DNA from 4 places in the Pseudomonas sp. R3-41 genome. Region 4 is predicted to be linked to each of the others. Evidence: predicted binding sites of a transcription regulator. Region 4 holds the regulator's gene; each other region holds the start of a gene.
What was found. Region 4 encodes FliA, which starts transcription of late flagellar genes. Its sites were predicted from a motif close to CTAAAGTTTNNNNNNNNNNNGCCGNTAA; they were not measured.

Region 1 (7,712 bases), 1.4 Mb from region 4:
CGCCGGTCCAGCCCGTGGTCGAGCCGACGATGGCTTCCCAAACGCCAGAAAGCGGCGTGCCGGTGGCAGAACCGGCGCCAGCGACACCGACGGTAGCGGACACAGCCTCCACCGCTGCGCCTGCGCCTAACGACCCTACTTTGCCGCCGCGAGCCCCATGAGCGATATCCCTGAAAACGACCAGCCGATGCCGCTGGTATCGCACCTCACCGAGTTGCGCACCCGCCTGCTGCGTTGCGTCGCGGCGGTTTTCATCATCTTCGCCGGGCTGTTTTCCTTCACCCAGCAGATCTACACCTTCGTCTCCACGCCGCTGCGCCAGTACTTGCCGGTAGGGGCGACGATGATCGCCACCGACGTGTCGTCGCCGTTCCTGACGCCACTGAAGCTGACGATGATGGTCTCGCTGTTCCTGGCGATCCCGGTGATCCTGCACCAGATCTGGGGCTTCATCGCACCGGGCCTGTACAAGCATGAAAAACGCATCGCCGTGCCGCTACTGGTATCCAGCATCCTGCTCTTCTACACCGGCATGGCCTTCGCCTATTACCTGGTGTTCCCGCTGATCTTCAAGTTCTTCGCCGCCGCCACCCCGGCGGGCGTGGAGATGATGACGGACATCAGCAGCTACCTGGATTTCGTCATGACGCTGTTCTTCGCCTTCGGCGTGGCGTTCGAAATCCCGGTGGCGGTGGTGCTGCTGGTGTGGATCGGCGTGGTCGATGTCGCCTACCTGAAGAAGATCCGCCCCTACGTGATCATCGGCTGTTTCGTGGTCGGCATGATCCTGACCCCGCCGGATATCTTTTCCCAGACCCTGTTGGCCGTGCCGATGTGGCTACTGTTCGAGATCGGCATCCTGTTCGGTGGCCTGGTGCGCAAACGTCGGCAGGAAGACCCCGAGGACCAACCGGTCGATGACCACAACGATCAGCCGCCAGCGACCCAAGCGTGAACCTGCTGCTGCTCGAAGAGGCCGATTTCATCGGGCCTGACCGCGTCATCCTGAGCGATCGCCGGTTGACCCACATGCAGGAAGTCCACCGCAGCGCGGTCGGCGACAACCTGCGTGTCGGGCGCATTGGCGGGTTGATGGGCACAGCCCAGGTGCTGCGCCTGGAAGCTCGGGAAGCCGAACTGCAAGTGATCCTCGACCAGGCGCCACCGGCCAAGTTGCCACTGACCCTGGTGCTCGCCCTGCCGCGTCCGAAAATGCTCCGGCGAGTGTTCCAGACCATCGCCACCATGGGCGTGCCGCGGGTGGTGCTGGTCAACAGCTATCGCGTAGAAAAGAGCTTTTGGCAGACGCCGTTCCTGGAGCCCGAGGCAATTCGTGAGCAATTGATCCTGGGCCTGGAGCAGGCTCGGGACAGCGTGCTGCCTGAAATCGTCATTGAAAAGCGCTTCAAGCCCTTCGTTGAAGACCGCCTGCCGGCCCTTGTGAACGGGACCCTCGGGCTGGTCGGCCACCCAGGCAACCACCCGCCCTGCCCCCGGGCCCTGACGGAACCCGTCACCCTGGCAATTGGCCCCGAAGGCGGCTGGATCCCCTACGAGATCGACCTGCTGGGCAAGGCCGGCTTGCAACCGGTGCAGCTGGGAGAGCGGATCCTGCGGGTCGAGACTGCCGTTACAGCCCTGCTGGCAAGGTTGTTCTAAATGGCATCGCCGCTTCTCCTGTGGCGAGGGGATTTATCCCCGCCGGGCTGCGCAGCAGCCCCTCTTCGGTGCCCAGTCAATGAGTGGGCACGTCACTGCTTAGGGCCGCTTCGCGTCCCCACGGGGATAAATCCCCTCGCCACAAAATAAACAGCCTTAGAATCCTGAGTTCATTCCTACAGATCGCGCCCAAGCTGCCGATACATTCCCCATAAAACCAATTCAACGCTCCAAGGGAGTATCAGCATGTTCGGGTGGCTTGCCCAGGGTCTGGGAAATGTAAGCGTTAACCGCAAACTCGGCGCAGGCTTCGGCCTGGTGCTGCTCCTCACCTTGATGATTGCGTTCACCGGCTGGTCCGGCCTGGGCAATGTCATCAGCCGGGGCGACAAGCTGGGGTTCATTGCCAGTCTCAATGACTTGAGCAAGGACTTGAACCTGGCCAGCATCGACTACAACACCACGCGGGGCGAGAAAGGGCCGCAACAGGTCAACGACCTGCTTGGCAAACTCGAAGCCGGCCTGAAAACCGCTCGCGAGTTGATCGAACAGCCTGCCGATGTTGCACTGATCGACCAGCAACTGGCCGCCGTGGCCGAATACAAAAGCGCCTTCGCCCAGATGACCAGCGCCACCGTCAGCCGCGAAGACGCCCGCAGCAAGCTGGGCGCCAGCGCCGATAACACCGTGGCCCGCGTCGCCGAAGTGGAAAAAGCGCTGCTGCAAGGTGGCGACATCACCCAGTTCAACAGCATCGTTACCTTGAGCAAGGCCATCCAACAGGCGCGCTATCAGGTTCGCGGCTACACCTACAGCGGTAAAAGCGAGGCCCAACAACCGGCCATCGATGCAATCACCGATGTCTTGAAACTCTTGGCACGCTTGCCGGCGCAGTTGCCCGAAGAGCACGCCGACAAGCTCCAACAGGCCAGCGACTCGATGAACATCTATCGAGCGGCGGTCAGCCAGTTCCGCGATTCCCAACTTGATAACGGCGCCGCATTGCAGAGCATGAGTCAGCAGGGCCAGGTACTGATCGATTCCAGCCAGAAGCTCACCGTGTCCCAGACCGCCGTGCGTGACCACGACACCGCCCAGGCCAAGAGCGTCCTGATCGCAGCCGCCGCACTGGCGCTGCTGTTTGGCGTGATCACCGCCCTGCTCATTACCCGACAGATCGTCGGCCCGCTGGATCAGACCCTGAAGGTGGCAGAGCGCGTCGCCGCTGGCGACCTGACCCACAACCTTACCTCCGACCGCCGCGACGAACTCGGCCAACTGCAACGTGCCATGCAAAGCATGACCGTCGGCTTACGGCAATTGATCGGTGGCATCGGTGAAGGGGTTACCCAGATCGCCAGCGCCGCTGAACAACTCTCAAGCGTGACCGAACAGACCAGCGCCGGGGTCAACAGCCAAAAAGTGGAAACCGATCAGGTCGCCACCGCCATGCACGAAATGACCGCCACGGTGCAGGAAGTGGCGCGCAACGCCGAGGAAGCTTCCGAAGCCGCCGTCGCCGCCGACCAGCAAGCCCGTGAAGGCGACAAGGTCGTTGGCGAAGCCATCGCCCAGATCGAGCGCCTGGCCAAGGAAGTAGGCAACTCCACTGCCGCCATGGGCGATTTGAAGCGTGAGAGCGACAAGATCGGCAGCGTCCTGGACGTGATCAAGTCCGTGGCCCAGCAGACCAACCTGCTGGCCCTCAACGCGGCCATCGAGGCAGCCCGTGCCGGCGAAGCCGGTCGGGGCTTCGCCGTGGTGGCCGACGAGGTCCGTAGCTTGGCCCAGCGCACCCAGAAATCCACCGAAGAGATTGAAGAACTGATCGTGGGCCTGCAGACCGGTACCGAACAGGTCGCGACCATCATGGACAACAGCCGTAGCCTGACCGACAGCAGCGTCGAACTGACCCGTCGTGCGGGGAGTTCGTTGGAGAACATCACTCGGACAGTTTCGGCGATCCAGTCGATGAATCAGCAAATTGCCGCAGCGGCCGAGCAGCAGAGTGCGGTGGCTGAGGAGATTAATCGTAGTGTGCTGAATGTGCGTGATGTGTCGGAGCAGACGGCGGCGTCCAGTGAGGAGACGGCTGCCTCCAGTGCTGAGCTGGCGCGGTTGGGGGTTCATTTGCAGACGTTGGTGGGGCGCTTTCGGGTTTGATGTCCTTTGGGGCTGCTCACTTCTGAGAAGCCCGGAAGCCCGGCCCAGTCAAAAGTAAGCAAAGCCCTCCCGCCCCACCACTCGGTGCCTCGCCTAGGCTCGGCATGCCTGAACGAAGGCATTGCTCCGTGGGCCGCCGCGAGGCGGCCTGGCTCTTGGTGGGCTCGCGTCTCTCCTGTGGGAGCGAGCCTGCTCGCGAAGAGGCCGGCACATCCAACATCACCGCAAACTGACACACCGCCATCGCGAGCAAGCTCGCTCCACCGCCAATCCCTGTGGGAGCCGAGCTTGCTCGCGATGGCGGCGGGGCTATGATCTGGCCTTCACTTCCACTGGAAAAGCCATTTTTCCTGAGCAAACAACAAACCCGTGGCGAGGGAGCTTGCTCCCGCTCGGCTGCGCAGCAGTCGTAAAAAACCACCCTGCTGTTCCCAGACGCACCTTGCAGAATGGTTTTGGGGCTGCTCCGCAGCCCAGCGGGAGCAAGCTCCCTCGCCACAAGGGCGATCCGCAGATAGAAATGCGCCCAACAAAAAGCCCCGCTTCCTTCCAGAAGCGGGGCTTTTTGTGTATCAGGCCACTTGAGGCTGTACGCTCACCGGCTGCAGCGGCAACAACGGTGCATGAGGATCGGCCTTCACCGACTCACGCCACGCCGCCAGCCACTCGGGATGCGCCTCGCTCCAGACCTGCTCGTGCAGGCGGGACAAGGCCACCGGGTCGCTCAGCAAGGCCAGCCGCTCAGCGTTATTGAGACCGGCAGGGCCGACCTTCAAAGCGTGGCGAACGCGTTCGACCCGCAGCCATTCAATCGGCTCGGCCTGGCCGTGACGCGAGGTGGCCAGCGCATACGCCAAGGCGTTCTGTTGTGGATCGACCACCGCCCGGATGAAACCGTCGTTCAGCGCGTGCCAACGGTTCTCATGGGTGTACTGGTCCGTCGACAGCAGCTCCTGGGGCGGTGCGTATTCCTCGGGAATCAGGAACAGGCTCTCATCACGGGATTTCAAGCCCAGGCCCACGCGACTGGAGATCACCGACACCGGGATCGACAGGATCAGCGACCCAACGATCGGCACCAGCCACCAGAGGAAGCTTGGGTTCAGCCAGATCACCAGCAAGGCCCAGAAGAAGCCCAGCAAGGTTTGTGGACCGTGACGCTTGACCGCTTCGCTCCATGGCGTGGAGTCGTCGTCACGTTTCGGCGAGTTCCAGGTCGCGGCCCAGCCCAGGAAAGCGGCGAGCACGAAACGGGTGTGGAAGATCATGCGAACCGGCGCCAGCAGCATGGAGAACAGCATCTCCAGCAACATCGACATGGTCACCTTGAACTTGCCACCGAATTCCTTCGCGCCCTTGGCCCAGATCAGCACGATGCTCAGCAGCTTGGGCAGGAACAGCAACACGATGGTCGTCGAGAACAGGGCGATGGCCTTTTCCGGATGCCATTGCGGCCACAGCGGATACAGCTGGCGTGGCTCAAGGAAGTACTGCGGCTCCATCAGCGTGTTCACCGCCAGCAGCGCGGTGGACAGCACCAGGAAGAAGAACCACAGCGGCGCCGACAGATAAGACATCACGCCGGTCAGGAACACCGCACGGTGCACCGGGTGCATGCCCTTGACCAGGAACAGCCGGAAGTTCATCAGGTTGCCGTGGCACCAGCGACGGTCACGCTTGAGTTCGTCCAGCAGGTTCGGTGGCAGCTCTTCGTAGCTGCCCGGCAGGTCATAGGCAATCCACACGCCCCAGCCGGCACGGCGCATCAGCGCGGCTTCGACAAAGTCGTGGGACAGGATCGCGCCCGAGAACGCGCCTTTACCCGGCAACGGCGCCAAGGCGCAGTGATCGATGAACGGCTTCATCCGGATGATCGCGTTGTGACCCCAGTAATGGGATTCACCCAACTGCCAGAAGTGCAGGCCGGCGGTGAACAGCGGACCGTACACTCGCGTGGCGAACTGCTGCATGCGCGCATACAGCGTGTCCATGCCCGAAGCCCGCGGCGCGGTCTGGATGATGCCGGCGTCCGGCGTGGCTTCCATCAGGCGCACCAGGCTGGTCAGGCATTCGCCGCTCATCACCGAGTCCGCATCGAGCACGACCATATACTTGTAGTCGCTGCCCCAGCGACGGCAGAAGTCGTCGAGGTTGCCGCTCTTGCGTTTCACGCGACGGCGACGACGACGGTAGAAGATCTTGCCGAAGCCCCCGGCTTCACGGCAGACGTCCAGCCAGGCTTGCTGTTCGGCCACGCAGATATCGGTTTCGTTACTGTCGCTGAGCACGAAGAAATCGAAGCGATCCAGGTCACCGGTGGCGGCCACCGACTCGAAGGTGGCGCGCAAACCGGCGAATACCCGCGGCACGTCTTCGTTGCAGATCGGCATCACCAGCGCGGTGCGGGCATCCTTGGGAATCGGCTCGTTGCCGGCGCTGGCGCCGGAGATGCGGTATTTGTCGTGGCCGGTGAGCAATTCGAGAAAGCCCATCAGCGCTGTCCAGAAACCTGCCGACACCCAGCAGAACAGGATCCCGAACAGAATCAGGATGCTGGTCTGCAACGCATACGGCAGCACTTGCGTGGCCGTCTGCAACAGCGGTTGGTGCAGGACTTCTTCCAGGTCGACGAACGACCAGCCCTGATACGGCATGATGCCCTTCATGTACCAACCGGCGACGATGGTCTGGCCGAGCATCAGGATCAACAGGATGTAGCGGCGGATCGAACCCACGGTACGCCAGCGTGCATGGGGCAGCACGCGCTCATCCTTGGGCGGCTTCGGCGGGTTGGTGCGACCGGTCAGGCGCCGCCAGGCGCGCACCAGGATATTGGTGCGCCACGGCTCCGGCACGACCTTGGTCCGACGGATCGGCGGTGTCGCTTTCAGGCACACCCGGCCACTGGCGTCGAGCCCCAGCATTTCCGCTTCTTCAAGCTCTTCGGCGGTGCTCAGGGTCAGCCGGCGGCCCACCGAGGCTTGCACAGCCTCGGTGGGCGCGTCGAACGTCGGCGACGACAGGCGTTCGTGCAATTCGCTGAAGGACTTGCAGCCCGCCAGTTCGGCGCGCTGCTCGTCGGTCATGGGCAAGTGGGCCAGGTACTCACTGAGTGTCTCTGGCTGTACTGGAGTATTACTCATCGGCTGGCAACTGATAGCTCCAGGTCTCGGTCAGGACTTGCTCAGTCGGTTCCGGTTCCTGCTGGGTTGGGGTCGGTTCGACCGCGGCGGTGTCCGCCTGGACAGCCTTGGCTTCGTCTTGCGCTTTTTCTTTCGCGAGCTCTTTTTCAGTCTGCTGGCGGGCGATCTTGTCAGCCTTGGCCAGGGTCGTGGTCGCGGAATGCGAGGCGGCCGGGGCTTCGACAGGCGTCAGCGGACGAACCAGTGCCGCACGCATCTCGGTGGCCTGTTTCGGGTCCTTGATCTTCAGTCGCAGCGTCAGGCGCCAGCCCTTGGTTTCAGGGTTGTAGCGCACGCTGTTCTCGACGATCTCGCCATTGTCGCCAACGCTCACCTGGCTACGCACTTCGGCGTCTTCAGGCAACGCTTGCAGGGACGGCCCTTCGAAATCCACCAGGTAGGCCACGCTGCCGTCCGGTTGACGGATCAGGTTGGACTGCTTCACATCACCGGTGGAGCGCAGGGTCTGCTTGACCCAGGCACTGTCTGGCGAGTGCAGGTTGGCTTCGTCGAGGGTCCAGTGCAGACGGTAGGCGAAGTCCAGCGGCTGGCCTGGCTCAGGCAGTTTTTCCGGGCTCCAGAACGCAACGATGTTGTCGTTGGTTTCGTCGGCGGTCGGGATCTCGACCAGATCGACGGTGCCCTTGCCCCAATCGCCTTTCGGTTCGATCCAGGCGCTTGGGCGTTTTTCGTAACGGTCATCCAGGT
Region 2 (7,712 bases), 1.2 Mb from region 4:
TGGTGCCCACGCCAATCAGCCCCTGGGCCACGCCGAGCAACAAGCGGCCAGCAATCAGAATCAGCAGGCTGGTCAGGGGAAAGCTTTGCAGCAAGGTCGAAATCAGCGTCAGCACGCCACTGAGCACAATCCCCGACAACCCGTAGACAATCGCCCGCTTGGTACCGACGCTGTCCGACAACCGCCCGGCCATGGGCCGGCTGAGCAGCGTTGCCAGGTACTGTGAACCGATGGTCAACCCGGCCACCACCGCGCTGAAGCCCAACTGTTCGTGGACATACCCGGGCAACACGGCAATGGGCAGGCCTATGCAGAGGAAGGCGATGAAGGTGTAGAAAACGATGGAGACGATCTGCAGCGTGATCGACAAGGAATTGGGGGCAGAGGAGGGCGTGGGCATGGGGCTCGTTCGCGGGCAGCGGTAAGAGAGCCTCATCATGGCGCGAGGTGGGGATAAAAGAAAGCAGGCTAACTAAATGTATTGGGAGGACGGGGTGTTCAGGCTGGATGGATGCTGTGTGTGCCGCCTCCATCGCGAGCAAGCTCCCACAGTTGTTTTGGGATGGTCAAAGGATTTGCATACTCCACAGACCCTTTTGTGGGGGGCTCAGGATTTGCACATTCCACAGATCCCCTGTGGGAGCGAGCCTGCTCGCGATAGCGGAGTGTCAGTCAGCGATGATGCCGACTGACCCGACGCCTTCGCGAGCAGGCTCGCTCCCACATTGTTTTGGGGGATCTCAGGCATCATCAGTCCGCCAACAACACCGCCGCATCGAAGCCCACCCGCAAGTTGCCCCAATGACGGCCGCCGAAGAAGAGCGGTACGTCGATCTCGGTCATGATTTCCCCGGTATCGCGCAGGTAGGTCTGCAGCAGGAAGCGCTGGACGTTGCCCGCCGCGCGCAGGCCGATCGGGTCGTTGAAGATGCGCTTGTTGCGGCACACCGGCAAATCCACTGCCCGGTCGCCGGTCGGCGGCTTGGAGACCCAACTGTTGTTCACCGGGCAATAGCCCTTGCTGTCGACCATGAACGACACCTTGCCACCCGGTGTGCTGCGGGTGAGCTTGTCGCATTCCTCCTGGCAGACCTGGGCAAAGCGTTCGGTGTAGCAGGTCATGTACTGCTTGGGATCGGTGCCGGGCACCAGCTGGTAATTCTGATCGAACAGGTTCAGACCTTCCCGTTGCAGCGCTTCCAGGCGTACTTGCAGCGTATCGCGGCACTCGCTGGCGCGGGTGATGGCGGCATCCAGCTTGCCGTGTCCAAGCACGAAACGACCCAGCAACGCCTGGACCTTCTCGGCCACGCCAGACAGGTCGCGGGTGGCCGTGGCCGAATGCTGCATGCGCTGGTCGATCAGTTGGCTATCGGCGTGAATCTGGGTGACCCGGTCGTTGATCCCGGTGTTGCTGTCGGCGAACTGTTGGATATGGGTCGCGATGTCCGCCAGCTTGCCGTTGGTGGATTCGAAGTCGACGATCATGCTTTCGAAATGGCCTGAGGCGCGCTCCACCACTTTCTGGGTTTCCCGGGCGCTGTGGCTGATCTGGGTCGTCTGTTCATGGGTCGAACTGACCTCGTCGAGCATGGCGTCGATGTTGCGCGAGATATCGTCGGTGGCCCGGCTGACGTTTTGTGCCAGGGTCCGCACTTCATCGGCCACCACCGCGAAGCCACGGCCGCTTTCGCCGGCCCGGGCGGCTTCGATGGCGGCATTGAGGGCCAGCAGGTTGGTCTGGGCCGAGATCTGCTGGATCAACCCGACAATCGACTTGATGCTCGACGAACGCTGGTTCAAGGCGCTCACCAGGGTGGCGAACTCACCAAGGCTGCTGGAGATTTCGCTGATGTTGCCAGTCACTTCCAACAGCTCGGCATAGGAATCGCGGGCCATGCTCAGGTTCTGCGCGGTGGTGCTGGAGATGCCCTGGGTCTGGCGCGAAACCTCTTCGATGCGGCCCACGGCGGTATTGCTCTGGTCCATCACTTCCTTGGCGAAGCGCGCCTGGTGGGTGGCGCTGTCGCTGGAGTCGCTGATGTTCTTCAGCGAACGGGCCGACTCGACCGCAATGTGCACGGTCAGCGCCTGGACATTGCTGATGATCTCCCGCTGCTTGGCCAAGAAGCGGTTGCAGGTGGCGGCGAGTGTGCGGATCTCGTCGTGGGTCACCAGCGGCAAATCCTTGGACAGGTCGCCTTCGCCGTTGGCGATCTCTTCCAGGGCCTTGGTCATGGTGGTGACGGGGCGCACGATGAGGTGGCGGAAATACCAGACCATGAAGCTGATCATGCCCAGGGTCAGGACTGCGCCGAAGAGCAGGGCATGGGTGAGGCTGTCGAGCCGGCCCTCGATCTGTCCCAGCAACGTGCCGTCCAACTGCGCGTTACGCAACAACAGCATGATCTCGGCGCGGGCACTGAGGGCTACCCAATAAAGCAAGCCACTGACCAGCACCAACAGGAAAAGGCTCGACAGCTTTTTGGTGAGGGTATCGAAAAACTGCATCTCGATAGACTCATACAAGGCCTTTAACGTCTGCATCACGGCTCCAGGGAAAAAAAAGATTCGATGGCATACATTCGACCGATAGCGGCAAAGCTTTAGCGGATTTGGGCGATTTGATATCACCTTGCGATGCTGGCGCGCGTTAACCCTGTTTCTGCGGTGAAACAGACTGTCAATACCTGCTGTTACGAATTAGACGAAAGTCGTACTAGCGCGTTGCCCGACGACTGCTACGGTTTGAAGTGCAAAACAATAAAAACAAATAGAGGGCGTCTCCATGTCCACTGAAAAGCAACAGGCTGCGCGTGACTACTGGAAGGAAAACCTACGCTGGATGCTGGTCTTACTGGCCATCTGGTTCGTGGTGTCGTTCGGTTTTGGCATCTTGCTGGTCGACTCACTCAATACCATCAGCTTCTTCGGCACACCCCTGGGGTTCTGGTTCGCCCAGCAGGGTTCCATCTACGTCTTTGTGCTCGAGATCTTCTTCTATGTCTGGAAGATGAATCAGCTCGATCGCAAATATGATGTCCACGAAGACTGAGGGCGGCCCGAATGGACACAAAAACCCTGATTTACCTGGTCGTAGGCGCCACCTTCGCGTTGTACATCGCGATTGCGATCTGGACGCGTGCCGGCTCCACCAGCGAATACTACGTCGCCAGCAAGGGCGTGCACCCGGTACTCAACGGCATGGCCACCGGTGCGGACTGGATGTCGGCGGCGTCGTTCATTTCCATGGCCGGGATCATCGCCTTCGCCGGGTACGACGGCTCGGTCTACCTGATGGGCTGGACCGGTGGCTACGTGCTGTTGGCGATGTGCCTGGCGCCATACCTGCGAAAATTCGGCAAGTTCACCGTGCCCGAGTTCGTCGGGGCGCGTTATTACTCGCAGACGGCGCGGGTGGTGGCGGTGATCTGCGTGATCTTCATTTCCTTCACTTACGTCGCGGGGCAGATGCGCGGCGTCGGGATCGTCTTTTCCCGTTACCTGGAAGTGGACATCAACACCGGCGTCATGATCGGCATGGCCATCGTGTTCTTCTATTCGGTGCTGGGCGGCATGAAGGGCATTACCTACACCCAGGTAGCGCAGTACTGCGTGATGATCTTTGCCTACATGGTGCCTGCGATCTTCATCTCGATGATGATCACTGGCAATCCGATCCCGCAGTTGGGCTTTATCAGTGAGGCCGCCGGTTCGGGGCAGAGCGTGATCGAGCGGCTCAACGGCTTGGGCGCCGAATTAGGCTTTTCTGCCTATACCAATGGCACCAAGTCGACCATGGACGTGTTTTTCATCACCATGGCGCTGATGGTCGGCACTGCGGGCCTGCCCCACGTGATCGTGCGGTTCTTTACCACGCCCACCGTCCGGGATGCACGCAAGTCGGCAGGCTACGCATTGCTGTTCATCGCCATTCTCTACACCACCGCGCCGGCCGTGGCGGCCTTCGCACGCACCAACCTGCTGACCTCCATTCCCAATATCAGTTACAGCACCGCGCCGACCTGGTTCAAGGCCTGGGAGAACTCCGGACTGATTGCCTGGGCGGACAAGAACAACGACGGCATCATCCAGTACAGCCCGGGCGCGGCGCTGGTCGGGACGCCGAGTTTTACCGGCGAGCGCGGGGCGCATGAGCAGCGGTTGCTCAAGAACCAGCTCTCGCCAGTGCCCAATGAACTCTATGTCGACAACGACATCATGGTCTTGGCCAATCCCGAGATCGCCGGCCTGCCGGGATGGGTGATCGCCTTGATCGCCGCCGGTGGCCTGGCGGCGGCGCTTTCGACCGCAGCGGGGCTGCTGCTGGTGATCTCCACCTCGATTTCCCATGACCTGCTCAAAAGCAACATCATGCCCACGATCAACGAAAAGCAGGAGCTGCTCGCGGCACGCATTGCCGCCGGTGTGGCGGTGCTGATTGCCGGATTGTTTGGCATCTACCCACCCGCATTCGTCGCCCAGGTGGTGGCGTTCGCCTTCGGGTTGGCGGCGTCTTCGTTCTTCCCGGTGATTGTCATGGGGATCTTCTCCAAGCGCATGAACCGCGAAGGCGCGATCGCCGGGATGATCGTCGGGCTGACCTTCACGTTCACCTACATCGTCTACTTCAAATTCATCAACCCGTCGATGAACACGGCTGAACATTGGTGGCTGGGTGTTTCCCCTGAAGGCATCGGCACGTTGGGGATGCTCTTCAACTTCCTGGCTGCCGTGGTGGTGTCACGCTTTACCGCGCCGCCACCGGAGCATATCCAGCACCTGGTCGAAGACATTCGCGTACCGAGAGGAGCCGGAACCGCCGTCGACCACTGACCAGAACCTGCCCGAGACTGGAAGAGGGCAACCATCAAGGGCGCCGGACTCATCATCCGGCGCCTTTTTTTGTGCACAGAGTCAAGCAGGAAGATGTTAGAAAGATTTACTGGGAATCATTCTCAAAGTATATTCGCTCTCATTCCTATCCCTCTGTGAGTGCGCGTCTTGAATCGTTCCACCCCTCTCGCTTACCGCAACGCTCTCGTCAAATGTGTTTTACCCGCGCTGTCCTGCTGTTTCATGGCAAGCCCCCTGAGGGCACAAGACACTCTGGAGCTGCCCACCACCAACGTGCAAGGCAGTCGGATCATTCAGGACGAAGGCTACACGACGTCGCAAGCCAGCACGGCGAGCAAGAGCGATGTACCGATCAAGGAAGAGGCGCAATCGATCAACGTGGTGACCCGGCAGACCCTGGCGGACTATCAGGTGCGCTCGCTGGACGACGCGATGAAGTTCGTCAGCGGCGTCAGCCAGGGCAACACGTTGGGCGGCTCGCGGGACTCGCTGGTCAAGCGCGGGTTCGGCACCAACGACGACGGCTCGATCCTGCGCGACGGCGTGCGTTCGAACCTGGGGCACAACTTCAGCGCCACCACCGACCGCGTCGAAGTGCTCAAGGGCCCGGCCTCGATGCTGTATGGCGCACTGGAGCCTGGCGGGTTGATCAACGTCATCAGCAAGAAGCCGGAATACACCCAAAGCACCACGCTGAGCGGTTCGGCCTACAGCGAAGGCGGCGGCACCATGGCCCTGGACACCACCGGGCCGTTGGGTGACACCGGGTTGGCTTATCGCCTGATCGCCGAGCGCGGGCATGAGGATTACTGGCGCAACTACGGCGTCAACGAAAGCACCCTGGTGGCGCCGTCCCTGGCGTGGACGGGTGAGCGGGCGTCGTTGAACCTGAGTTATGAGTACAACGAATATTCCAATCCGTTTGATCGGGGTACGGTGTTTACCAATGGGCATCCGGCCGATATCGACTATGACAAACGCCTGGATGAGCCTTGGGCCAAGAGTGTCGGTATTCGCGAAACGGCGACGGCGCGGTTCGAGTATGAGTTGAGTGAGGCGTGGAAAACGCGGGTGACTTATGGCTGGAACAATGACCGGTATAGCCTTTCGATTGCGCAGCCGAGCCTGTCAAAAACCGGTGTTTTCCAGCGAGCCGCCAACGGCGCTCATTATGATGATGAAACTCGTTATGCCAGTTGGGATTTCATCGGTAAACAGGAGTTGTTTGGTCAGCGTCACGACTTACTGGTTGGCGTCGATAATCAAGTATCGGATCAGTTTCGTGGCAAGACCTATCGTGGGGATGCGCAAGGAGGGTTTGACATTACAGCGCCGGTTTATGGTGGGTTGGCAGAACCTAGCAAGCTGAACGCAAAACAGAGCAACCTGAGTAACCAGCTGACCTCCAGCTCCATTTATCTCAAGGACAACTGGCACCTGGATGATCGCTGGATCCTGGTCTTCGGTGGGCGTTACCAGCATTACGATCAATTCACCACTCAAGGGATCGTCCAGGGTGCGCCGGTTCGCGACGACAATGGCGACGCCTTCGTGCCGTTCCTGGGGCTGGTCTATAAAGCCACCGATACCCTTTCGCTGTACGGTAACTACAGCCGGTCGTTCAAGCCCAATGATGTAGTCGACAAGGATCGTCGTACCTTCCAACCAGAGGAGGGTCGCAGCTACGAAATCGGCGCCAAGTACGATCCGCTGCCGGGGCTGAACATCAACCTCGCTTTGTTCGACATCGTCAAAAAGAACGTAGTCACCACCGTTGACGAAGTCTCGGAAGCCGCCGGCAAGGTCGGTTCCCAAGGTCTGGAGCTGGACATCACCGGTCGCCTGGCCGACCGTTGGGATTTGATCGGCACCTATGCCTACACCCACACCGAAATACTGGATGATCCCAAGGACGAGGGCCATCGCCTTCCCGATGCGCCAAAACACACCGCCAGCCTGTACCTGAGCCACCACCTGAACGTGCCTGCCGAATTCGGTGCCTGGCACGCCGGCGCCGGTGCCCGCTACGTCGGCGAACGTGCGGCCAATAAAGCCAACGAGTTCTGGCTCAGCAGCTACACCGTCGCCGACGCCTTCCTGCGCTGGGAGTCGCCAGTGTTCGGGCACAAGACGTCGTTGCAACTGAACGTCGACAACCTGTTCGACAAGCAATACTACCCGTCCTCCACCGGCAGCCAGGTGCAGGTCAATGTCGGCGAGCCGCGTACCGCCAGGCTGAGCGCCAGCGTGACGTTCTGATTCCAGTTTCAGGCCGCCTTCGCGAGCAGGCTCGCTCCCACACTTGTTTTTGGGTGGTCTCAAGACTTGCGTAACCACCGATCCCTTTTGTGGGAGCGAGCCTGCTCGCGAAAGCGGAGTGTCAGTTAACGATGATTTGACTGACCCGACGCCATCGCGAGCAAGCCCGCTCTCACAGGATCACCGAAACGCCGGCACCACCTGCTGGATGAACAGCTCCAGGGATTTTTTCTTCTCGGCATGGGGCAGGCTGTTGTCGCACCAGAAGCTGAACTCATCCACTCCCAGTTCCTGGTAATACTTGATCCGCTCGATGATTTGCTGCGGCGTGCCGATCATGGTGTTCTTGCGGATGTTCTCCAGCTGGAATTCCGGACGCTCGGCGAATTTTTCTTCCGGGCTCGGCGCGAGGAAGCCGTTGACCGGCACCTGCTTGTTGCCGAACCAGGCATCAAAGGTGCGGTAGAACTTCGAAATCGCCTGGGCACCGATTTTCCAGCCTTCGGGATTGTCCACTGCGTGTACGTGGGTATGGCGCAGCACCATCAATTGTGGACGTGGCACGTCGGGGTTGTTGTCCAGGGCGGCCTGGAACT
Region 3 (7,712 bases), 1.3 Mb from region 4:
TCGCCCATCACTCCCGCCACCAGGGTCAACGGGTCGCCGATGATCGGCAGCCAACTGAGCAACAGCGACCAGCGGCCGAAGCGCTGGTAATGCAGGCGAGCCTTGTCCAGGTGGGCCGGGCTGACCGGGAACCAGCGCCGGTCCTTGAAGTGTTCCAGGCGCGTGCCCAGCCACCAGTTCACCAGCGAACCCAGGACGTTGCCGACCGTGGCGACCGCGAGCAGCAACCAGGTTTCGTGGCGCTCGCTGAGCAACAGGCCGACCAACAAGGCCTCCGACTGCAGCGGCAACAAGGTCGCCGCGCCGAACGCCGCCAGGAACAAGCCGAGATAGGCTTCGCCCATCAGTGGGCCGGGTAATCCGCCACCACGGTTTGGGTCCCGTCTTTTTTCTGGCCGATCACTTGATAAGCGTCGCTCATGCCATCCATTTCCATGCCGGGCGAGCCCATGGGCATGCCCGGCGCGGCGACACCGAGCAAGTCATCGCGCTTGCCCAGCGCCAGCACCTGGTCGGCCGGGACATGGCCTTCGACGAATTTGCCGTTGATTTCGGCGGTGTGGCAGGAGCGCAGGTTCGGCGCCACGCCCAGGCGTTGCTTGACCGAACTCATGTCGGCCTCGACATGGTCGTTGACCTTGAAGCCGTTTTCTTGCAGATGCGAGATCCACTTTTTGCAGCAGCCACAATTGGCATCGCGGTGCACATCGATGGTCACCGGCTCGGCGGCCTGGGCCAGTGAGGTGAGGAACAGGGCGCTCAAGGCGAGCAGGTGCAGGGGGTTGGCCATGGAGGTGGTCTCGTGTCGTACGGTTTGGAGGGAGGATAACAGAGTAGCGAGCATGAACTGACAGGGGGCTGAGGCGGGGATTACAGAATTGTCAGGTTGGGAGAGTAAACAAGCTGCCCCCAATCGAGAGGGCATCACCCATCGCTTTTGTGGCGAGGGAGCTTGCTCCCGCTGGGGCGCGAAGCGGCCCCAAGACAGCTTGCTCAAAATACCTGACGCACCGAGGTGCTGGGCAAGGGGGCTGCTGCGCAGCCCAGCGGGAGCAAGCTCCCTCGCCACGGTTTGTGAGCAAACAACCTGTAGGAGCACGCTCCCACAGATCAGGGCGGATGTGGGGGCTGTGTCCGCGTCAGCGCACCTTGAACCGCCCCATGATCGCATTCACCCGGGTATTGGCTTCCAGCAGTTGCCGGGTATTGGCCTCGCTGGCCAGGCCGCTTTCCACCAGTTCCTCCACCATGTGGCGGATTTGCACCATGCTGCGATTGATCTCCTCGGTCACCGCGCTCTGTTGCTCGGCGGCGGTGGCGATCTGGGTGCTCAGGCTGTTGATCTGGCTGACGGAGCCGGCCATTTCGTCCAGGCCCGAGTTCACCCGTGACGTCGCATCGGCGGCCGACTGGCAACTGGCCTGGGTGTTTTCCATGGCCGAGACCGACGAACTAACGCCCTGGGTCAGGCGGGTCAGCATTTCGTTGATTTCCGAGGTGCTGGCCTGGGTGCGAGCGGCGAGGGCGCGGACCTCGTCGGCCACCACGGCGAAACCACGGCCTTGCTCACCGGCCCGGGCGGCTTCGATGGCGGCGTTGAGGGCCAGCAGGTTGGTCTGCCCGGCGATGGCGCCGATCACGCCGAGGATTTCGGTGATGCGCTGGGCGTCCTGTTGCATGCTCTCGACCTTGCGGGTGGCGCTGGCCACCTCATCGATCAGCGCCACCACACTGTTGGAGGCCTCGCCGACGACCACGCGGGAGCGGTCGGCATGCTCGTTGGCGCGTTGGGTGAACGCGGCGGTCTCGGCGGCGTTTTGCGCGACGCTTTCAGCCGTGGAGCTCATCTGGGTGATGGCGGTCACGGTCTGGTCGGTTTCCGAGGCGTGGCGCATCAGGATTTCGCTGGTGTGGGCCGAGGTCCGCTGCAGATCGCCGAGGCTCGACGCCATGGCGCCGGTGGCCTGGGTGACTTCACCGATCATGCCTTGCAGGTAAGCGATGAAGCGGTTGACCGAATGACCGATCGCGCCCAATTCATCCTCGGCCCGGATGATGATGCGTCGGGTCAGGTCGGCATCGCCCGTGGACAGGGCGTCGATGTTGCCTTTGAGCACCTTCATGCGGTGGGTCAATTGGCGGATCGCGTAAAGTTGCATCAACACCAACAGGATCACCATTGGGATCTGCAGCAGGCTCAAGGTGTTCAGCACATCGTCGCGTTGGGCGGTGATCAGTCGGGTTGGCAGCGCAGTGGCAAGGAACCACGGCGAACCTTCGATAGGGCGCATGAAGAACGTGCTGGCCTCGCCCTTGTTGTCGAATTCGACCCGCTGCAACGGCTGGTCACGCTTGGCCAGGCCTGCCTTGACCTGGGCAGCGAATGGCGAGGATGCCGCCAAGTCGCTGATATTCTTCAACACGATCGGCCCGCTGATGCGCGAACTGTTGCTGATGATCTTGCCGTCGCCTTCGACGATCAGCATTTCGGCGCTCAGGTCGGCTTCCTTGCGCGCAATCAGGTCGTTGAAGAAGCCCAGGGTCACGTCGATGGTGGACACGCCGTAAGGCACGCCATTCTTCTGGATGGCCATGGCGCAGTTGGTGCGGGGCTCGGCGCTGGCGTCGTCTTTATAGGCTGCGGCCCAGGCGCATTTGCCAGGCGGCGTGGCCATGCCGCCCTTGTGCCAGGGTTGTTCGTAATAGTTGGGCGCGGCGTCACTGTTCCAGAAGGTATTGACCACCAGCTTGCCGGACGCATCGCGATGCCAGAACGTGCTGAACTTGCTACGTCCCTCGGCCCGCTGGTTGGGCAATGGCCAGATCCCGCCGCCGAAGACTTTCAACTCGCCGTACTGGTCCACCAGCCCCGGCAATACTTTGTCGATGGCATCGCTGTCGAGCAACGGGATGGTCTGGGTGATGCTGCGTTGCTGCGCCTGCACCTTGTTCAGTTCGCCCTGGATCTGCTCGGCAACCTCGGCGATGCGGTTCAGCGCCACTTGCTCTTCAGTCTGGCGCAGCTTGGGCGCCACCAGGTAACTGATGCCCACCACGGTCAGGAGGGACAACACCAGCATGAAAATGACCAGGGACAGGGTGTAGCGAGCCTGAATCGTTCGGAATGAGGGCATGTGGAAAATCCTTGCACGAAGGCGACTTTCTGGAGCAAGCGGATGGGCAGTCCTGACTATATCGGCCTGGTGGGACGCAGCTTTAGAGGTCAGTCAGTCGAGGAATTAAAGCGGGTGGATTGCACGAAGACACGCCTTCGGCTGTACCATGGGGCCCCGTTGGTTGCCCGTCATTCCGGCAATACGGTATGGACCTGGCAGCCTTTGGATACAGAACGGATACATTCAGGAAATTGGCAATGACTCATTCGCAACGTTTGAAATACTCGATTCTGATCGTCCTCGTCGTCCTGGCAGTCATGCTGGGGCTGTCCTGGATGCAGGGCCAGGGCATGATCAGCGAGCAGCTGTTTCAATACATCGCCATTGCCGTGGCGGTCATCGTGGTGGTGATCAACGGCGTGATGCGGCGCAAGGTCAAGCCCTGAGCGCCGGGTTCAGTCCTCGGCTTCGAGCACGGCCATCGCGCTGGGGTGCAGGCGGTAGCTTTTATCGGGGTTGAGGGTCACGACGCCCTCGCTGCACAGGCGCTTCAACACCTCGCGCACGCTGAGAAAGGACAACGGAATGTCCAGCCCCAATAACTGGCTGTGCACACCACGCACGCCCAGGCAGCGGTTTTCGTGGGCGGCCTTGAGCAGCGCATCGATGACTTTGAGGCGAATCAGGCTGGTCCGCAGCCCGAAGCTCTTGAGCAGGCGCCTGATGTGGTCGTTGCCGCCGCGCTCTGGCGGCCTGTCGAATTCACGGTGGGTGGCGCTCAGCGAGACGCCGGTCGGCCTTGGCTTGCCCTCCATGGGCAGTTGCGCGTTACGCATGCAGAAACTCCTTACCAGCCTGATCAGAAAAGGTCACGAATACTCTCCTGTTATAGGACGAACGAGGACGGGCAATCATGAGGACAGTGATGTGAAAAAATTGCCCCGGCTTCGTCAAACCCCCGTGTTCAAGCGGCGCCAGGCCATTAATTTTTTTTTATCCGGTTCGTTTTCAAGGTAGGCACATTCCGGTTCAGCATGCGGTGTGTGATTTCCCAGGCGGGCCGAGTGTTGTCTACAGGCGCAGCGGTAGCCGTCCTGGTTTTTGCGGTTTTCATCAGGAGTGAACGTGAGAATGTCCGGGCAGTTATCGAGGGTTGGCCTTGCAGGCGCTTTTCTAGGGATCGCCCTCGGGCTCAGCCCTGTGGTCAATGCGCAGGACGATGGGGCGCAGGCCAGTGCCGAGATCCGGCGCACCCGTTTTGGCGTGCCGCATATCCGGGCTCAGGACGAGCGTGGGTTGGGTTATGGCATCGGCTATGCCTACGCCCAGGACAACCTGTGCTTGCTGGCCAATGAGATCGTCACGGTCAACGCCCAGCGTTCGCGTTATTTCGGGCCCGAGCAGGTCACGGTCGAACAGCGGGAGAACCGCGTCAGCGACCTGTTCTTCAGCTGGCTCAACACGCCGCAAGCGGTCTCCGGTTTCTGGCAGGCCCAGGCGCCTCAAGTGCAGCAATTGGTCGAAGGCTATGCGGCGGGCTACAACCGCGCGTTGGCCGAGCACAAGGCCAAGGGCCTGCCCGAACAGTGCGCCAGCGAGTGGGTACGGCCAATCACTGCGCTGGACTTGGTCAAGTTGACCCGTCGGTTGCTGGTGGAAGGCGGCGTCGGCCAATTCGCCGAAGCCCTGGCGGGTGCGCAACCGCCCCAGGCGACCGCGCTCGCCGCCGCTCCGGCCACGAGTTTCGCTGCCGCCGCGACCCGGCAGCAGCGTTTTGCCCTGGAGCGCGGCAGCAATGCCCTGGCCATCGGCAGTGAGCGCTCGTTCAACGGCCGTGGGATGTTGTTGGCGAACCCGCATTTTCCATGGGTGGGCGGCATGCGTTTCTACCAGATGCACCTGACCATTCCCGGCAAGCTGGACGTCATGGGCGCGGCGCTGCCAGGTCTGCCGATGATCAACATCGGTTTCAGCCAGCACCTGGCCTGGACCCACACCGTCGACAGTTCAAAGCATTTCACCCTGTACCGCCTGCAACTCGACCCGAAGGACCCGACCCGCTACTTGCTCGATGGCAAGTCCGTACCGATGAGCCAGCAGACGGTCACAGTGGACATCCAGCAACCCGACGGCCAGGTGCAGACGGTTTCCCGCGTGGTCTATGGCTCGCAGTTCGGCCCGATCGTGCAATGGCCCGGCCGACTGGACTGGGATAACCGGTTCGCCTACAGCCTGCGGGACGCGAACCTGGAAAACGATCGGGTGCTGGCCCAGTGGTACGCCATGAACAAAGCGGTCACGCTCAAGGACTTGCAGGCCGCCGTCCATAAGATCCAGGGCATTCCCTGGGTCAATACCCTGGCGGTGGACGACCAGGGGCAAAGCCTCTACATGAATGTGTCGGTGGTGCCGAACGTCGATGCCGACAAACTGGCCCGGTGCAGCGATCCCAGGGCCGGGTTGCAGATGATCGTGCTGGATGGTTCTCGCAGCGAATGTGCCTGGGGCAGCGATGCCAAAGCGGTACAGGAGGGCATTTATGCCGCCGACAAGCTCCCGCAGCTGTTGCGCCGCGATTATGTGCAGAACTCCAACGATTCGGCCTGGATGGTCAACCCGGCGCAACCCTTGGCCGGTTATTCCCCGTTGATCAGCCAGCACGGCAAGCCACTGGGGCTGCGCGCGCGTTTTGCGCTGGAGCGGATGGGCCAGTTGGCCAAGGCCGGGCCGGTGAAGGTGGAGGATTTGCAACACATGGTCATGGACGATCAGGTTTACCTGGCTGACCAGGTGATGCCGGACCTGCTCGGCGTATGCGCCGGTGACCTGCGGCCCGATGCTTCGGCATTGGGCGAGGTCTGTGCCAGCCTCAAGGCCTGGGATCGCAAGGCCGGCCTGGATAGTGGCTTGGGGTTCGTGCATTTCCAGCACATCATGGACCCGTTGCAGGCGCTGCCTGATTCATGGCGTGTTGCGTTCGACCCCAACGACCCGCAACACACCCCGCGCGGCCTGGCGATCGAGCGACCGCCCGTGCTCAAGGCCGTGCGCGAAGCCATGCTGGCTTCGGTGGCGGCGGTGAAGGCGGCCGGATTGTCGAAGGACAGCCGATGGCAAGACGTCCAGGTGGCCAGCAGCGGCGGCCGACAGACACCGATCCACGGCGGCCCCGGGGAGTTGGGCATCTATAACGCGATCCAGAGTGTGCCGGGGGCGAACGGCAGGCGAGAGGTGGTCAGCGGTACCAGCTACCTGCAAGTGGTGACGTTTGACGATAAAGGTCCACAAGCCCAGGGGCTGTTGGCGTTCTCCATTTCCAGCGACCCTGCTTCGCCTTATTCGGCCGACCAGACCCAGGCGTTTTCGCAGAAACAGTGGAGTGTGCTGCCCTTCACCGAACAGCAGATAAAGGCTGATCCGCAGTATCAGGTCCTGATTATTCGTGAGCGTGATGAGGCGGGTAGGGTGGTGACGCAATAACCGCTGTTGTACCTGAGGCGTTCGGCAAACCCGTGGCGAGGGAGCTTGCTCCCGCTTGAGCGCGAAGCGCTCACAAAATGGGTCTGCTGCGCAGCCCAGCGGGAGCAAGCTCCCTCGCCACAGGTTCGTCATTCCCTTTAAGTGAACAGAATTTAGGTCCCAAAGGGGCCTTTTCAGTTATTGAGCCGGCCGTTGCCCAATGGAATTGAGCACCGGGTTGCCATCCTTGTTCTGCGTCAGGTAGACCGGCAGGACCTTCGGCAACGAAGCCACGAGGTTCTGCACTTCGCTGATGTTGTACACACCGCCGACACGCAGGCCGCCGGTGCTGTTGTCAGCGAGCATGACGGGACGGTCGAGGTAGCGGTTGATCAGCGGCAGCGCGTCGCTCAGGGCGAGGTTATCCAGCACCAACTTGCCGTTGCGCCACGCCAGCGAGCTGTCGTTGGGATTGGTCTCGCGGATTTGCGGTTGATGGTCGCCCGCCTTGTAGCTCGCTTGCATGCCCGGCGAAAGTTGCAGGCCGTTATGGGTGAGCGCCTGGTTACTGATGACCTTGACCGAACCTTCCACCAGCGTGACCCGTACCTGGTCCTGGTACATCCAGACGTTGAAGCGCGTCCCGGTCACCCGCACCTGGCCTTGGCCGGCGCGCACGACAAACGGATGTTGTTTGTCATGGGTGACGTCAAAAAACGCCTCGCCTTTTTTCAACGTCACCCGGCGCTCGTTTTTGTAGTTGGCGAAGGTCAGCTCGCTGCCCAGGTTGAGTTCGACCTGGCTGCCGTCGTCAAGCGTGATCTGGCGGACGCTCGTGCCGGCTTCGAATCGCTCGTAGGAATTGGCAACCCAGCCCAGATTCCAACCGGTGTAGGCGGCCACGGGCAGGCCCACGACGAGCACTGCGGCGGCGACAGCCAACCGGCTCCAACGCGACCGGGGCCTGGACGCTGGGGCGGGGGCTGCTGGCTCGACGCGCGGCAGATGATCGGCCACCGCCCAGATTTCCAACATGGCTTCGTATTCGAAAGCATGCAGTGGATCGGCATCGTGCCACTGCTTGAACGCCTGCCGTTCGGCATCGGTGCAGTCGACGGCATGCAAACGCATGCACCA
Region 4 (7,712 bases):
TTGCGCAGGATGTCGAACACGTTCTCGGCAATGTGACAGCACTCCACCAGCTCGTTGAGCTGGAGGAAGCCGGCGCCTCCTTTTACAGTGTGGAAACCGCGAAAAATTGCATTGAGCAGATCCGCATCATCAGGTCGGCTTTCCAGCTCGACCAGCTGTTCGGACAGTTGCTCTAGAATCTCGCCGGCCTCAACCAGGAAATCCTGAAGGATCTCTTCATCGGCGCCGAAGCTCATTAATGGCTGCTCCTAAAATAGGGCTAAATCAAAATCCAAGGCTGGACAGCAAATCGTCCACATCGTCCTGACCGGACATAACGTCTTCTCTTTTATCGGCATGAATTTGCGGACCTTCACCCTGAGAGAGATGTTTTTGTGGATCTTTTTCAGCAAGTATCGCTTCACGGTCGTGTTCGATGCCTGCAAAGCGGTCGACCTGGCTAGCCATCAGCACCAGTTTGAGCAGGTTGCTTTCCACTTCGGTGACCAGTTGGGTCACACGCTTGATCACCTGGCCGGTCAGGTCTTGATAGTCCTGGGCCAGCAGAATGTCGTTGAGGTTACTGGCCACGGCGCGGTTTTCGTTGCTGCTGCGCGTCAGGAAACCGTCGACCCGACGGGCCAGCTCCCGAAATTCTTCAGCACCGACTTCGCGACGCATGAACCGGCCCCAGTCGGTGCTCAAGGCCTGGGCCTCTTCACTCAGGCCATTGACCAGCGGTGTTGCGCTTTCCACCAGGTCCATGGTGCGGTTGGCCGCGGCCTCCGTCAGCTTGACCACATAGCCCAGGCGCTCGGTGGCGTCGGTGATCTGCGAGACTTCCTCGGCCTGCGGCATGTGCGGGTCGATCTGGAAATTGACAATCGCGCTGTGCAGTTCACGCGTGAGCTTGCCCACTTCCTGATACAGACCACGGTCACGGGTCTGGTTGAGCTCATGGATCATTTGAACCGCATCGCCAAAGCGACCTTTTTCAAGGCTGTCGACCAGTTCGCGGGCATGTTTTTTCAGGGTCGATTCGAAATCGCCCATTGAAGATTCGTTGTCCATAGCTCCCCCGTGGCGCCGTTAACCGATGCGTTCGAAGATTTTTTCGATCTTCTCTTTCAACGCCTGGGCCGTGAAGGGCTTGACCACATAGCCGTTTACACCGGCCTGGGCCGCTTCGATGATCTGCTCGCGCTTGGCTTCGGCAGTCACCATCAGCACCGGGAGGTGCTTGAGTTTTTCGTCGGCGCGCACATGGCGCAGCAAGTCGATACCGGTCATGCCGGGCATGTTCCAGTCAGTCACCAGAAAGTCGATGCTCCCGCTGTTGAGGACCGGAATGGCTGTGACGCCATCATCCGCCTCGACCGTGTTGGTGAACCCAAGGTCACGCAACAGGTTTTTTATGATCCGCCGCATCGTTGAGAAGTCATCAACGATGAGGATTTTCATGTTCTTGTCCAATTCGACCTCCAAGCAGTCTTAAACGCGCCCAGCACCTGGACGCGCCATTTCAATCAATTCCGGCACAACACTCGACAACGGTCTGGAGCACAACGGATGGAAACTGACCCGGCAACGCCATGCCAGTCCCGCTCGCAGTGTCCCCACACTGCCTGTCAGCGCGCTCGCCACTCCCCCAAACGGCCCCGCAAGCGGGCCGCGCACTGGCTGTGTAACTGGCTGACCCGAGATTCGCTGACCCCCAGGACCTCACCGATTTCCTTGAGGTTCAGCTCTTCGTCGTAGTACAGCGCCAAGACCAGTCGCTCACGTTCCGGCAAATTGGCAATCGCATCCGCCAGCGCGCTCTGGAAACGTTCATCTTCCAGGTCACGTGACGGCTCCATGTGAGCACTCGCGTTATCCTCATGCAGCCCTTCGTGCTCGCCGTCCTGCAAGAGGTCGTCGAAGCTGAACAGGCGACTGCCCAAGGTATCGTTCAAAATCCCGTAATAATCATCGAGACTCAACTGGAGTTCGGCCGCAACCTCGTGATCTTTAGCGTCACGCCCAGTTTTAGCTTCGATTGCCCGAATCGCGTCACTGACCATGCGGGTATTGCGGTGCACCGAACGCGGCGCCCAATCGCCCTTGCGGACTTCATCGAGCATCGCCCCACGAATGCGAATACCGGCATAGGTCTCGAAACTGGCGCCCTTGCTGGCGTCGTATTTGTTCGACACTTCAAGCAGGCCGATCATGCCGGCCTGGATCAAATCCTCGACCTGGACACTGGCCGGCAACCGCGCCAGCAAGTGATAGGCGATACGCTTGACCAGTGGCGCATAACGCTCGATCAATTCGTATTGGGCGTCCCGTGCCGATTTTTTGTAGAGATGGTTGTAACCGCTGGCTGTCATAACACGGGCCCTGCTGTTTGTTGCACAAGACGCTCGACGAAAAACTCCAGATGCCCGCGGGGGTTGGCCGGCAGCGGCCAGGTATCGACCTTTTGGGCGATCGCCTTGAACGCCAGCGCGCATTTGGAACGTGGAAAGGCTTCATAAACGGCACGTTGCTTCTGGACGGCCTTGCGCACGCTTTCGTCGTAAGGCACTGCACCGACGTATTGTAGGGCGACGTCCAGGAAGCGATCGGTGACCTTCGTCAACTTGGCGAACAGGTTGCGTCCTTCCTGCGGGCTCTGGGCCATGTTGGCCAGGACGCGGAAGCGGTTCATGCCATAGTCGCGGTTAAGCAGTTTGATCAGGGCATAGGCGTCGGTGATGGACGTCGGTTCGTCGCAGACCACCAGCAGCACTTCCTGGGCGGCGCGCACGAAACTGACGACCGAGTCGCCGATGCCGGCCGCGGTGTCGATCACCAGCACATCGAGGTTATCGCCGATGTCGCTGAACGCCTGGATCAGGCCCGCGTGCTGCGCCGGGGTCAGGTGAACCATGCTCTGGGTGCCGGAGGCAGCCGGCACGATGCGAATCCCGCCCGGCCCCTGCAACAGCACGTCGCGCAGTTCGCAACGGCCTTCGATCACGTCCGCCAGGGTGCGTTTGGGGGTAAGCCCCAGCAACACGTCGACGTTCGCCAGGCCCAGGTCGGCGTCCAGCAGCATGACCCGTCGGCCAAGCTCTGCCAGAGCCAGGGACAAGTTCACTGACACGTTAGTCTTCCCGACGCCACCTTTGCCGCCGGTCACCGCGATCACCTGTACGGGATGCATGCTGCCCATGTTCGTTCTTTACCTTGTCTTCTTAGACGGAGGCCACATTACTGGCTGCGCGTTCGCATACGGAACAATGCATGGCAGACCATCGATGTAGGTACAAAAAATATTCATGATTACCTCAGCCGACCTGCTTGGTCGGGCTGTGGTAGATGTCAGCGAACATGTCAGCCATGGCTTCTTCGCTGGGTTCTTCCTGCATTTGCACACTCACGGCACGACTGACCAGTTGATGACGGCGCGGCAGATGCAAATCATCCGGGATCCGCGGCCCGTCGGTCAGGTAGGCCACCGGCAGTTCATGACCGATCGCCAGGCTCAACACCTCGCCCAGGCTTGCCGTTTCGTCCAGCTTAGTCAGGATGCAGCCGGCCAGCCCGCAGCGTTTGTAGCTGTGGTATGCGGCGGTTAGAACCTGTTTCTGGCTGGTGGTTGCCAACACGAGATAATTTTTTGACTTGATACCGCGTCCGGCCAGGCTTTCGAGCTGCATGCGCAGGGCCGGATCGCTGGCTTGCAGGCCGGCGGTATCGATCAGCACGACGCGTTTGCGCAGCAGCGGTTCCAGCGCCTGGGCCAGGGATTGGCCCGGATCCACATGGGTCACCGACACATTGAGGATCCGGCCCAGGGTCTTGAGTTGTTCCTGGGCACCGATGCGGAAACTGTCCATGCTTACCAGGGCGATGCTCTGGGCGCCGTACTTGAGTACATAACGGGCGGCGAGCTTGGCCAGGGTGGTGGTCTTGCCCATGCCGGCAGGACCGACCATGGCAATGACCCCGCCCTCTTCCAGCGGCTCGACTTCCGGCGTGGCAATCATGCGTGCCAGGTGCGCCAGCAGCATGCGCCAGGCCTGGCGCGGCTCTTCGATACCATTGATCAGCGCCAGCAGGTCGCGGGACAACGGGCCGGACAGGCCGATGCGTTGCAGGCGACGCCACAGGTTGGCCTGGGCCGGACGGCTGCCTTGCAGCTGGTTCCAGGCCAGGGAGCCGAGCTGGACTTCCATCAGCTCGCGCAGGCTGTTGAGTTCGAAGCGCATCGAGTCCAGGGCGCGCGGGTCAAGCCCACGGGCTGGCGCGGCAGGTGCCGGCTCTGGACGACGCGGTTCGGCCTGGACCTGTTCCATCAGCGGTTCGGCGGCGGTCAACGGCAGGCCGGCGGTCAGCGGCTGACCGGCGAACAATTGACGATTGGTGCCCGGCGCGCCTTCGCCTTCGCTGCTGCGCAGGCTCAGTTCGGCCTGGGCGCTGGCGATGCGCGATTGAGTCTTGCGCAGCTCGTCTTCAAGTTCCATGTTCGGAACCCGTGGCGCCAGCGCCGACAATTTGTAATCCAGGGCCGCCGTCAGCTCGACACCGCCGGCGATACGACGGTTGCCAATGATGGCTGCTTCAGCGCCCAGCTCGTCACGAACCAGTTTCATGGCCTGACGCATGTCTGCGGCGAAAAAACGCTTCACTTGCATAAACCACTACCTCAGCCGTTGGGCCCTACTGTCGCAACGATGGTCACTTGCTTGTTGTCCGGTATTTCCTGGTACGCCAGCACATGCAGCCCCGGGACCGCGAGGCGTCCGAATCGCGAGAGCATCGCGCGAATCGGACCGGCCACCAGCAGGATCACCGGTTGGCCTTGCATCTCTTGCCGCTGGGCTGCCTCGATCAGCGAACGCTGCAGCTTCTCGGCCATGCTTGGCTCCAGCAGAACACCCTCTTCCGAGCCTTGTCCTGCCTTCTGCAGACTATTGAGCAATATCTGTTCCAACCTTGGCTCCAAGGTGATAACAGGCAGCTCAGACTCAGTGCCTACAATGCTTTGGACGATTGCACGGGATACGCCGACCCGAACCGCGGCCACCAGGGCGGCGGTATCTTGACTCTTGGACGCGTTGTTGGCGATGGCTTCGGCAATACTGCGTATGTCGCGCACAGGCACTTGCTCGGCCAACAACGCTTGCAGGACCTTGAGCAACTGCGACAACGAAACCACGCCCGGCACCAACTCTTCAGCCAGCTTCGGCGAGCCTTTGGCCAGTACTTGCAGGAGTTGCTGGACTTCTTCGTGGCCAATCAACTCGCTGGAGTGCTTGTACAGAATCTGGTTCAAGTGGGTCGCCACCACGGTACTGGCGTCCACCACGGTGTAGCCGAGGGACTGGGCCTGGGCCCGCTGGCTGATTTCGATCCACACCGCCTCCAGGCCAAAAGCCGGATCCTTGGCGGTGATGCCGTTGAGGCTGCCGTAGACCTGGCCAGGGTTGATCGCCAGCTCGCGGTCGGGGTAGATCTCGGCTTCGGCCAGGATCACACCCATCAGTGTCAGGCGATAGGCGCTCGGCGCCAGGTCGAGGTTGTCGCGGATGTGCACGGTGGGCATCAGGAAGCCCAGGTCCTGGGAGAGCTTCTTGCGCACCCCCTTGATCCGCGCCAGCAACTGACCACCCTGGTTGCGGTCGACCAACGGAATCAGGCGATAACCGACTTCCAGGCCGATCATGTCGATGGGCGTCACGTCATCCCAGCCCAATTCCTTGGTTTCCATGGCGCGGGCCGGCGACGGCAGCAGTTCCTGCTGGCGCTTGACCTCTTGCAGGGCCTGGACTTTCTGCACGTTCTGCTTCTTCCAGAACAGGTAGGCACCGCCAGCCGCCAGGGCCGCCATGCTCAGGAAGGAGAAATGCGGCATGCCAGGCACCAGGCCCATCACCGCCATCAGGCCGGCGGCAACGGCCAGGGCCTTGGGCGAGGCGAACATTTGTCGGCTGATCTGCTTGCCCATGTCTTCGGAGCCCGACGCACGGGTCACCATGATCGCGGCGGCTGTGGATAACAGCAGTGATGGCAATTGCGCCACCAAACCGTCACCAATGGTCAACAAGGCGTAGACCTTGCCGGCATCGCCGAAGGTCATGCCGTGCTGAAAGATGCCGACGGCCATGCCGCCGATCAGGTTGATGAACAGAATCAACAGGCCGGCGATGGCGTCACCGCGCACGAATTTGCTGGCACCGTCCATGGAGCCGTAGAACTCGGCTTCCTGGGCCACTTCCAGGCGACGCAGCTTGGCCTGGCTCTGGTCGATCAGGCCGGCGTTGAGGTCGGCGTCGATCGCCATCTGCTTGCCGGGCATCGCATCGAGGGTGAAACGTGCGCTCACCTCGGAAATCCGCCCGGCGCCCTTGGTCACCACGACGAAGTTGATGATCATCAAGATCGCAAAAACCACGATACCGACCACGTAGTTACCGCCGATCACCACCTCACCGAAGGCCTGGATCACCTTACCGGCGGCGGCGTGGCCTTCTTGGCCATGAATCATCACCACCCGGGTGGACGCCACGTTCAGCGCCAGGCGCAACAGCGTGGCCACCAGCAGGATGGTCGGGAACACGGCGAAATCCAGCGGCCGCAGGGCGTAGACGCACACCAGCAGCACCACGATCGACAGGGCGATGTTGAACGTGAAGAACACGTCCAGCAGGAACGGCGGCACCGGCAGCATCATCATGGCGAGCATGACCAGCAGCAACAGCGGCACGCCCAGATTACCCCGGCTGAGGTCTACGACATTGCTGCGTGCAGAGCTGAGTAACTGAGAGCGATCCACCAAAATTCCCCGTTCCTGTGAAGCAAACTTTTGACGCCCGGAAGGGGCGCAGACGGGGTATTGCAAGAAGCCTTCCAACTTTTCTTGAAGACTGCAATAGAGCGGCTGACGCACATTCAACCCTGTGGGAGCGAGCCTGCTCGCGATTGCGATTTGTCAGTCAACATTTGCATGGACTGGATTACCGCATTCGCGAGCAGGCTCGCTCCACAGGGTCATGCTGTTCACCTAAGGCAAACGACGAACCTGTGGCGAGGGAGCTTGCTCCCGCTGGGTCGCGAAGCGGCCCCGAAACCAGCCGAATGCGCAGCATCAGACACACCGCAGCCCCTGTGTTATGGCGGTCGCTGCGCAACCGAGCGGGAGCAAGCTCCCTCGCCACGGGGCCTGTCGCTTTCCAGGCAAACCTAACAGTTCTGCTAGTTTCCCCTCTGCATCCCAACCCCGATAATCCAACGGAGCCTCACCCGAACGGAGCATCGACCATGTCAGCCACGCGCCTCTGCACTTACCGCTATGACCCACTGGATCGCCTCACCAGCCACACCTTGATGACTCACGCGCCTGTCCAGCGGTTTTATTGCAAGTCTCGCCTGGCGACAGAAATCGAAGGAGCCATCAGCCGGTCAATTGTTCAACATGGCGATCAATTGCTGGCCCAGACCGAAACCCAAGGCAGCGCAAAGCAAGCGACACTGTTGGCGACCGATCAACAACGCTCGGTATTGCATGCCGTTTCCGCCAATGAAAGGCAGTCCCATGCCTATTCGCCTTATGGCAATCGAACTATCGACAACGGTTTGTTGAGCTTGCTCGGCTTCAATGGAGAGCGACCGGATCCGGTGACCGGGCATTATTTGCTGGGAAATGGTTATCTGGCGTTCAATCCGGTTTTGATGCGAATTAATAGTCCAGACAGTTTGAGCCC

Region 1: a site for FliA is predicted at 1,836-1,863, ahead of M1D99_RS27990 (methyl-accepting chemotaxis protein). Genes of this name have one in related genera too.
Region 2: a site for FliA is predicted at 2,583-2,610, ahead of M1D99_RS17265 (methyl-accepting chemotaxis protein). Genes of this name have one in related genera too.
Region 3: a site for FliA is predicted at 3,193-3,220, ahead of M1D99_RS16875 (methyl-accepting chemotaxis protein). Genes of this name have one in related genera too.

Annotation. Positions count from the first base shown of each region.
Region 1 covers NZ_CP096421.1:6,477,489-6,485,200, forward strand. Annotated here, with positions in the region: gene tatB (Sec-independent protein translocase protein TatB) at 1-161, shown strand, start outside; gene tatC (twin-arginine translocase subunit TatC) at 158-955, shown strand; gene M1D99_RS27985 (16S rRNA (uracil(1498)-N(3))-methyltransferase) at 952-1,659, shown strand; gene M1D99_RS27990 (methyl-accepting chemotaxis protein) at 1,906-3,822, shown strand; gene mdoH (glucans biosynthesis glucosyltransferase MdoH) at 4,395-6,965, opposite strand; gene M1D99_RS28000 (glucan biosynthesis protein G) at 6,958-7,712, opposite strand, start outside.
Region 2 covers NZ_CP096421.1:3,933,349-3,941,060, reverse strand. Annotated here, with positions in the region: gene M1D99_RS17270 (MFS transporter) at 1-400, opposite strand, end outside; gene M1D99_RS17265 (methyl-accepting chemotaxis protein) at 751-2,547, opposite strand; gene M1D99_RS17260 (DUF4212 domain-containing protein) at 2,789-3,055, shown strand; gene M1D99_RS17255 (sodium:solute symporter family protein) at 3,067-4,836, shown strand; gene M1D99_RS17250 (TonB-dependent siderophore receptor) at 5,080-7,116, shown strand; gene M1D99_RS17245 (LLM class flavin-dependent oxidoreductase) at 7,297-7,712, opposite strand, start outside.
Region 3 covers NZ_CP096421.1:3,844,638-3,852,349, reverse strand. Annotated here, with positions in the region: gene M1D99_RS16885 (YqaA family protein) at 1-344, opposite strand, end outside; gene M1D99_RS16880 (DUF411 domain-containing protein) at 344-790, opposite strand; gene M1D99_RS16875 (methyl-accepting chemotaxis protein) at 1,140-3,134, opposite strand; gene M1D99_RS16870 (hypothetical protein) at 3,374-3,562, shown strand; gene M1D99_RS16865 (fe2+ zn2+ uptake regulation protein) at 3,572-3,952, opposite strand; gene pvdQ (bifunctional acylase PvdQ) at 4,248-6,596, shown strand; gene M1D99_RS16855 (FecR family protein) at 6,774-7,712, opposite strand, start outside.
Region 4 covers NZ_CP096421.1:5,094,689-5,102,400, forward strand. Annotated here, with positions in the region: gene M1D99_RS21845 (chemotaxis protein CheA) at 1-236, opposite strand, end outside; gene M1D99_RS21850 (protein phosphatase CheZ) at 265-1,050, opposite strand; gene M1D99_RS21855 (chemotaxis response regulator CheY) at 1,069-1,440, opposite strand; gene fliA (RNA polymerase sigma factor FliA) at 1,608-2,351, opposite strand; gene fleN (flagellar synthesis regulator FleN) at 2,348-3,178, opposite strand; gene flhF (flagellar biosynthesis protein FlhF) at 3,294-4,643, opposite strand; gene flhA (flagellar biosynthesis protein FlhA) at 4,655-6,784, opposite strand; gene M1D99_RS21880 (RHS repeat-associated core domain-containing protein) at 7,270-7,712, shown strand, end outside.